Regions from separate parts of the Xanthomonas sp. WHRI 7945 genome, predicted to be linked through region 2. Evidence: predicted binding sites of a transcription regulator. Region 2 holds the regulator's gene; the other holds the start of a gene.
The links. Region 2 encodes FliA, which starts transcription of late flagellar genes. Its sites were predicted from a motif close to TAAAGTTTNNCNNNCNNNGGCCGATAA; they were not measured.
Positions count from the first base shown of each region.

Region 1: a site for FliA is predicted at 2,515-2,541, ahead of VDQ83_RS04390 (methyl-accepting chemotaxis protein). Genes of this name have one in related genera too.

Region 1 is NZ_JAYIQP010000003.1:298,013-302,336, reverse strand. Features, by position in the region: gene VDQ83_RS04400 (hypothetical protein) at 1-349, shown strand, start outside; gene VDQ83_RS04395 (NADP-dependent oxidoreductase) at 346-1,353, shown strand; gene VDQ83_RS04390 (methyl-accepting chemotaxis protein) at 1,382-2,458, opposite strand; gene VDQ83_RS04385 (DUF2339 domain-containing protein) at 2,711-4,324, shown strand, end outside.
Region 2 is NZ_JAYIQP010000002.1:87,649-91,972, forward strand. Features, by position in the region: gene VDQ83_RS02285 (chemotaxis protein CheA) at 1-860, opposite strand, end outside; gene VDQ83_RS02290 (protein phosphatase CheZ) at 865-1,473, opposite strand; gene cheY (chemotaxis response regulator CheY) at 1,473-1,865, opposite strand; gene VDQ83_RS02300 (RNA polymerase sigma factor FliA) at 1,883-2,632, opposite strand; gene VDQ83_RS02305 (MinD/ParA family ATP-binding protein) at 2,629-3,513, opposite strand; gene flhF (flagellar biosynthesis protein FlhF) at 3,500-4,324, opposite strand, start outside.

The DNA of each region.
Region 1 (4,324 bases), on a different contig from region 2:
GGTGCTGACCTCGCTGCTGTTCCTGGCGATCGCCTGCACCTGGATGTTCTCGCCGGGTGCGATGCTGGCGAACTGGGACGTCGGCGCTTCGCCTTCGGCCGAGCTGATGGCGCGACGCGGGGCCGCGCTGTATGCGGGCCTGAGCGTGATGTTCTTCATGGCGCGCGGCGCGGCGCCGTCGCCGGCGCGTTCGGCGCTGGTGGCGGGCTTCGTCACCGCCTGTACGTTGCTGGCGGCGCTGGGCATCGGCGAACTGGCCAGCGGGCACGCAGGCCGCGGGATCCTGGTCGCAGTGATGCTCGAAATCGTGTTCGTCCTCGGGTTCGTTCTGGTCAGGGAAACATCATGAAAGCGTTCTTCATCGACGGCTATGGCAACAAGCACCCGGGCCGGATCGGCGAGCTGCCCGAACCGGAGCTGCGCGACGACGATGTGCTGGTGGAGGTGCATGCCGCCGGCGTCAACGTGCTCGACGCGAAGATCCGCAAGGGCGAGTTCAAGCTGATCCTGCCGTACCGCTTTCCGCTGGTGCTGGGCAACGACGTGGCCGGCGTGGTGCTGCGGGTCGGGGCCGGCGTGCGCCGTTTCAAGCCCGGTGACGCGGTGTATGCGCGTCCCGACCAGACCCGCATCGGCAGCTTCGCCGAACGCATCGCGGTCAAGGAAAGCGCACTGGCGCTGAAGCCCGCCAACCTCGGCATGGAGGAAGCCGCCTCGGTTCCGCTGGTCGCGCTGACCGCATGGCAGGCCCTGGTGGAAACGGCGGGGCTGCAGAAAGGGCAGAAGGTGCTGATCCATGCCGGCTCCGGCGGCGTCGGCAGCATCGCCATCCAGCTCGCCAAGCACCTTGGTGCCTTCGTCGCGACCACCACCGGCACCGGCAACGTCGGCTGGGTGAAGGCGCTGGGCGCCGACCTGGTCATCGACTACCGGACGCAGGACTTCGCGACCCTCGTGCGCGACTACGACGTCGTCCTCAACAGCCTGGGCAACGACGTGCTGGAGAAATCCCTGCGCGTGCTCAAGCCCGGCGGCAAGCTCATTTCCATCTCCGGCCCGCCGGACCCGGACTTCGCCGCGCAACAGGGGCTGGCGTGGCCGCTGCGGCAGGTGATCCGCCTGCTCAGCGGCGGCATCCGCAGGAAGGCCAGGCGGCGCGGCGTCAGCTACGCCTTCCTGTTCATGACCGCCAACGGCGACCAGTTGCGCGAGATCGGCGCGCTGATCGAGGCCGGGATCCTCACCCCGGTGCTGGACCGGGTGTTCCCGTTCGAAGCGACGGCGCAGGCACTGGCCTACGTCGAGAGCGGGCGCGCCAAGGGCAAGGTGGTGATCAGGGTCGGCCAGCACTGAGCGTGCGCGCCGCCCCGAGCGCAGCGCGCTACAGCGCCTGCAGGATCAGCGAGTGCCAACCGGTGCGATAGGTTTCGTAGCCGGGCGAGGCGGCGTGCGCGATGCAGTGCGGACGCCCGTCGAGGTCGCTCAACACCGCGCCGCGCGGTTGCTTGAACAGCGCTTCGCGGCCGGGGAAGTCGATCCGTTCCTGCAGCATGCGGCCGGCCGAATCGGCCAGGACCTGGCCGCGCTGGTCGACGATGCACACCCGGCTGCGGCCCCATTCCTGTTCCGACAGCGGGGTGCGCTGCACCACCGTCTGCGCCAGCGCGTCCCAGCGGAACACGATGCCGAGCACGCCCAGCACGCGCCCATCGACACGGCCGCCGTCGCGCACCGTGCACGCATACACCAGCACGCGTTCGCCGTCGGCCAGGGTGCTGGCATGCACGTCCTGGAAGCCGAATTCCTCGCCGCTGCGGGTGCGCGCGGCGGTTTCGAACCAGGCCTGCGCGGACACGTCGCTGCCGACCGAGGCGTACTGCTGCGGGCGGCCGTTGGCCAGGACGCGGCCGTCGGTGCCGGCCAGCACCAGGTCGAAGTACACCGTGTACGAGTCCAGGATCTGGCCCATGCGCCGCGACGCATAGGCGAGTTCCTCGTCGTCGCGGCCGTGGCGCGCGGCGGCGACGATGGCCGCATCGGTCGCCCACCAGCGCACGTCGCAGCTGCGTTCGTAGAGGTTGCGGTCGATCAGGTCGATGTTGCTCAGCGCCAGTTCGCTCAGGCGCGTGCGGCGCACGTCGTCCTGCAGCCGCTGCAGGGTGTGGCCCATGTCGGCGCTGGTGCTGGCGGCGACCTTGTCCAGGTCCTGGGTGGCATCGGCGACGCGCCGCGACAGCACGTCCATTTCCTGCGCGATGACGCTGAAGCCGCGTCCGGCCTGGCCGATCCGCGCCGACTCGATGCGCGCGTTCATCGAGATCACGTGGGTGGTGCGGTTGATCTCGTCGATGCGTTGCAGCGAACGCCGCAACTGTCCGAGCAGTTGGTCGGACAGGCCGACCACCGAACGGATATGGTCGTCGATGCCCGCTTCGGTGGGTTGGGCTGGCAGGTTCATTGGCACACTGTCGGTGGGAGGGAGGGGAACAGCGGGCGCAACGTGGGATAAGGGAGTTAGCGGCCGCCGATGCACCGGCTTTAGCGGCGCGTGCGCACCGCTGCGCGGCGCGAACCCTTGCCATGCCTGGGCTGCGTGTCCGCGGCCCGGGCCGCGCCGAGGCCGAACTCGTCTACCATCTGCGCCAGGACCGGCGTCGCCGGACCATTGGCACGCCGCGTTGCGGTGCGCCGCCTTGGGGATGGATGCCGGATGGAAGCGTTGATCGTGTTGGTGGTGGTGGCGGTACTGGCGGTGCCGGTGCTGCTGATCGTGTTGCTGGTGTCGTTGTCGGGTGTGCGCCGGCGCGTGGGGGTGCTGGAACTGCAGCTGGCGCACTTGCGCGGTGCGGCGCCGCGGGCGGCGCAGGCCGATAGCGAAGCCGAAGCCGAATTCGATGCCGGGTTCGAGCAACGCGATGCGGCGGAAGGTCCGGTCTTCGTCACTGCGCCTGTCGTCATCGCACCCGCAGCGCCCACGCCACCGCCGCTGCCGCCGCAGTTCGCCCGCGCATCTACAGTGCGCGACGTTGCGGACACGGATGCCGACACGGCTGCTGCGCCAGCGCCGGAGACATATGTGCCGCAGGGCCCAGGCCCGCTCGAACGGCTGCTGGCCGGCGCCAAACGCTGGTTCACCGAAGGCAACGTGCCGGTCAAGATCGGCATGCTGGTGTTGCTGGCCGGTGTCGCCGCGTTGCTCAAGTACGCCGGCGACCAAGGCTGGTTGCGGATGCCGATCGAGCTGCGCTACGCCGGCATCGCCGCCGCGGCGCTGGCCGGGCTGGGCTTCGGCTGGCGCCAGCGCGAACGCAAGCGCAGCTTCGCGCTGGCCCTGCAGGGCGGCGCGATCGGCGTGCTGCTGCTGACCGTGTTCGCCGCGTTCAAGCTGTCGGCGCTGATTCCGGCCGGCGCCGCGTTCGCGCTGAGCATCGTGCTGGTGGCCAGCATGTGCGTGCTGGCGGTGGTGCAGGAATCGCGTACGTTGGCGGTGCTGGCCACGCTGGCCGGGTTCCTGGCGCCGATCTGGCTGTCCACCGGCAGCGGCAACCATGTCGGCCTGTTCTCCTACTACGCGGTGCTGAACGCGGCGGTGTTCGCGATCGCCTGGTACCGGCCGTGGCGGGTGCTCAACCTGCTCGGGTTCGGTTTCACCTTCGGCATCGGCACGCTGTGGGGCGTGCTGCAGTACCAGCCGGCGAAATTCGCCAGCACCGAGCCGTTCCTGCTGCTGTTCTTCGCCTTCTACCTGTTGATCCCGATCCTGTACGCGCGGCGCCAGCCGGCCACGCGCGGCAACCTGGTCGACGGCAGCCTGGTGTTCGGCACGCCGCTGGTCGCGTTCTCGCTGCAGGCCGGGCTGCTGCGCGGCGACGGCCTGGCGTTGGCGCTGTGCGCCCTGGGCCTGGCGGCGATCTACGCGCTGCTGGCCGCGGCGCTGATCCGGCGTACCCGCTTTGAGGTGCTCGGCCAGGCCTACGCGCTGCTGGCGGTCGGTTTCGCCACACTGGCGGTGCCGTTGGCGCTGTCCGCGCGCGCCACCGCCAGCATCTTCGCGCTGGAAGGCGCGGCGCTGGTGTGGCTGGGGCTGCGGCAGCGGCGCTGGTTGCCGCAGTTCAGCGGCGCCGGCCTGCAGCTGGCCGCGGCGATCGGCTTCGTGCTGGGGCTGGATGCGGCCTGGCAGGACACCCAGGCCGTGGCCAACGCGACCTTCATGAGCGGCGCGCTGCTGGCCCTGGCCGGTTTCGCCAGTGCCTGGAGCTATCGCCGCGCGGGCGCCGCCATGCCGGCGCTGGCCTATTACCTGTGGGGCCTGGCGTGGTGGTGC
Region 2 (4,324 bases):
ACTTCCTTGTTGAGGGAGCGGGCGACGTCGCGCGCCACCTTCGGGAAGCGCGAGAACACCTTGCCGACCGGCTGCATGCGGGTGCGCATCACCGCCGACTGCAGGCGCGCGGTGGCGATGTCCAGGCTGCTGACCGCGCGGTCCAGTTCCTCGTCGCGCAGGCGCACGCGCAGGGTCTTGAGCCGGTTGCGCGACAGCACCAGTTCGCCGATCAGGTTGACGATCGCGTCCAGGCGCTTGGTGTCCACGCGCACGGTGTGTTCGGGTTCGGCGGCCTTGGCCGGCGCGCCGGCGGGCTTGGCGCTGGGTGCCGGCCGCGGCGCGGCGGCCGGTACCGGCAGCGCGGCCGGTGCGGCACCGCCGTGCAACTGGTCGAGCAACGCTTCGAATTCGTCGTCGTCGATCATCTCGCTGTTGCCGCCCGCGGCCGCTGCCGGCGCGGCGACCGCAGCGGCCTTGGCGCTGGGTGCGGCGGTCTCTTCGCCGCTGGTCGCGAACTGCGCGATCAGCTGCTGCGGCGCGCGCGGCGGTTCGTTGCCGCTGCCGAACGCGTCGAGCATCGATTGCAGGTAGTCCAGCGACTGCTGCGCGGCGTCGAAGTGCCGCGCCTGCAGTGTGGCCTGGCCGGCGCGGGCCTGGCCCAGGGTGTCCTCGGCGGCGTGGCACAGCTCGACCATGGCGTTGATCGCCAGGAAGCCGGCGCCGCCCTTGAGCGTGTGGAAGCCGCGGAACACCGCGTTGAGCTGGTCGCTGTCCTCGGGCGCCTGCTCCAGCGACACCAGCTGCTCGCCGAGCCGGTCCAGGATTTCCTGGGCTTCGATGATGAAGTCGGCAGCGATGTCGTCGGGTACGGCGCTCATAAAATTACAATCCCAGTCCGGACAGCAGGTCGTCGGCGTCGTTCTGCGACACGCCGTGACGGTCCAGTCCGGCCAGTGCGGGGCCGGCCAGGCTGCCGTCGGGTTTCTTGTCTTCCTTCGGCGGCAGGCCGAGCGCGCCGAAGCCTTCGTGGACGCGGCGCACGATGGTCGCGACGCGGCGGATGATCTGCCCGGTCAGGTCCTGGAAGCTCTGCGCCAGGGCCATCTCGGTGAGGTTGTGGCGGATCTTGTCGAGGATCTCGCCCTGGTCGCCGGTCAGCCCGCCGGCGCGCAGCTGTTCGGCCAGTGCGCGGCATTCCTCGGCCAGGTCCAGGGTGCGGTGGCTGGCCTCTTCGGTCATCGCCACCACGTGGTCCAGGCGCGAGCAGGCATCGTCCAGCTCGCCGGCCTCGGTGGGCACGGTCGGCAGTTCGCCGAGCGCCTGGCCCAGGTCGCGCGCCAGCCTGCTCAGGCCCTGCATCATCGGCCGCGTGCGCCAGGCGGCGAGCGTGTCGATTTCCTTGCGCCATCCGGCTTCGTCGCCTTTTTCCAGTGCGTCCAGCGCACCTTGCAGGCGTTCGATCAGGGCGCTGCGTTCGGCGGTGGCTTCCATCAGGCGGTCGCTCCCAGGCGCTCGAAGATCTTGCCCAGCTTTTCCTGCAGGGTCTGCGCGGTGAACGGCTTGATGATGTAGCCGTTCACGCCGCACTGCGCCGCCTCGATGATCTGCTCGCGCTTGGCCTCGGCGGTCACCATCAGCACCGGCAGGTGCTTGAGCTTGTCGTCGGCGCGGATGTTGCGCAGCAGGTCGATGCCGGTCATGCCGGGCATGTTCCAGTCGGTGACCACGAACTCGAACGGTGCCGAGCGCAGTGCAGCCAAGGCACTGTTGCCGTCTTCGGCCTCTGCAGTGTTGGTGAAGCCGAGATCGCCGAGCAGGTTCTTGACGATGCGCCGCATCGTCGAGAAATCGTCCACGATCAAAATCCGCATGTTCTTGTTCACCGCTAACTCCTTGGGTCTTATTCTTCGTCTTCCAGGCCGGCGTCGGCCGCTTCGAACGCTTTCAAGCGCCCGCGCAACCGTACCGTGGCCTGGCCGTGGATCTGGCAGACGCGCGACTCGCTGACACCGAGCACCGCGCCGATTTCCTTCAGGTTCAATTCCTGTTCGTAGTACAGCGACAGCACCAGCTGCTCGCGTTCGGGCAACTGCGCGATCGCCTTGCCCAGCTCGCGGCCGAATTCGCTGCGTTCCAGCATCTGCTGCGGATTGGGCCCGCCCTTGGCGATGGTGTCCAGCTCGCCGTGGTCCTCGACCCGCGATTCCAGGCTCAGCACCTGGCCGCGCGCGGCATCTTCCATCAAGCGCAGGTATTCGGGAAGCGGCATGTCCATCGCTGCGGCCACTTCGTTGGCGGCGGCGGCGCGGCCGGTGCTCTGCTCGATCTTGCGGATCGCCGAGGCGGCGTCGCGGGCGCGGCGGTGCACCGAGCGCGGCACCCAGTCGCCGCGGCGGATCTCGTCGATCATCGAGCCGCGGATGCGGATCGAGGCGTAGGTCTCGAACGAGGCGCCCTGGTCGGCATCGTAGCTGCGCGAGGCCTCGATCAGGCCGATCATGCCGGCCTGGATCAGGTCGTCGATCTCGACGCTGGCCGGCAGCCGCGCGGCCAGGTGGTGGGCGATGCGCCGCACCAGGTCAGAATGCTGGGCGATGTAGTCGTTGGAGCTGTTGCGCTGCACGGCGCGGTATTGGGCGGCGACGTTCATGCGGCGACCCCCCGCTGGATGATCCGTTCGACGAAGAACTCGACGTTGCCGCGCGGCGCGGTCGGTGCCTGCCAGCGCGCGGTGCGCCGGGCGATCTCGGCGATCGCCTGCGCCGACGGGCTGGACGGGTAGGCCTTGACCACCGGTTGCTGGCGCTGCACCGCCAGGCGCAGCCAGTCGTCCTGCGGCACGCAGCCCAGGTAGTTCAGCGACACGTCGCCGAGGAACTTCTCGCAGACCCGGCTCAGCTTGTCGTACAGCAGGCGGCCTTCGTTGAGGTCGCGGACCATGTTGGCGACGATCTGCACCCGGTCCACGCCGCGTTCGCGCGACAGCACCTTGATCAGCGCGTAGGCGTCGGTGATCGAGGCCGGCTCGTCGCAGACCACCACCACCGCGTCCTGCGCGGCCTGGCAGAAGGTCAGCACGCTGTCGGTGATGCCGGCGGCGGTGTCGATGACCATCACGTCCAGCTCGCGCTGCAGCTCGGAGAACACATTGACCAGGCCGACGTGCTGGGCCGGCGGCAGCTCGGCCATGTGCCGGCGGCCGGAGGCGGCGGGCACCACCATCAGGCCGTTGGGCATGTCGATGATCACCTCTTCCAGCGTGCAGCGGCCGGCCACCAGGTCGCCAAGGGTGAACTTGGGGGTCAGCCCGAGCACCACGTCGACGTTGGCCAGGCCCAGGTCGGCGTCCAGCAGCAGGGTGCGCTTGCCCATGTCGGCCAGCGCCATCGACAGGTTGACCGAGATGTTGGTCTTGCCGACGCCGCCCTTGCCGCCGGTCACGGCGATGGTACGCACCGGGCCGAGCGGTTCGCTGCGGGTGGCCGACAGGGGGAAGGCATTGGTCAGATTGGCGTAATCACGCGACGGCATGGTTCTGCTCCGGAGTACAGGGCTTATCGGCAGCGCGCCGCAAATCTTCAAGGCGCAATACCAGGCTGGCGGCGTTGGCGCGGTGCAGGTCGTCCGGCACGCGTTGACCATCGGTCACCCAGGTGATGGGAAGCCGGTGGTCCGCGACCACCGACAGAGCACTGCCAAAACGCCCGGTTTCATCCAGCTTGGTCAAGATCACCCCCTGCGGATCGGCGCCGGCGAACCGGCGCACCACCTCGTCCAGGTCGGAGAAATGCGCGTTGGCAGGGAGTACTAGCAAGGACCGGACCACTCGCGACGCGCGCAGCCAGTGCAGCTGCGCGACCAGCGCGCGGTCGCGCTGGCCCATGCCGGCGGTGTCGATCAGCACCAGCTTGTAGTCGCGCAGGCGCTCCAGCAGCTGCTGCAGGGCGGCGTCGCTGTCGGCCTCGTGCACGGCGATGCCGAGCTGGCGGCCGTAGCTGTGCAGCTGTTCGCGGCCGCCGACGCGGATGGTGTCGGTGGTGACCAGGGCCACGTCGCGGGCGGCGTGGCGTTCCAGGAAGCGCGAGGCCAGCTTGGCGATGGTGGTGGTCTTGCCGGCGCCGGTGGGGCCGATCAGGGCGATCACGCCGCCTTCCTCGATCGGGTCCAGCGGGGCGATCGGCAGGCGCTTGGACAGCAGCCCCAGCATCAGCCCGCGGCCGCGGTGCAGCTCCAGGTCGGCGGGGATCTGCATGACCACGTCGCGGGTCAGGCCGCTGTCGAAGCCGTAGTCGTCCATCAGCTCCAGCGCCTGGGCGCGTACCGGCGAGCCGCGCAGGCGTTC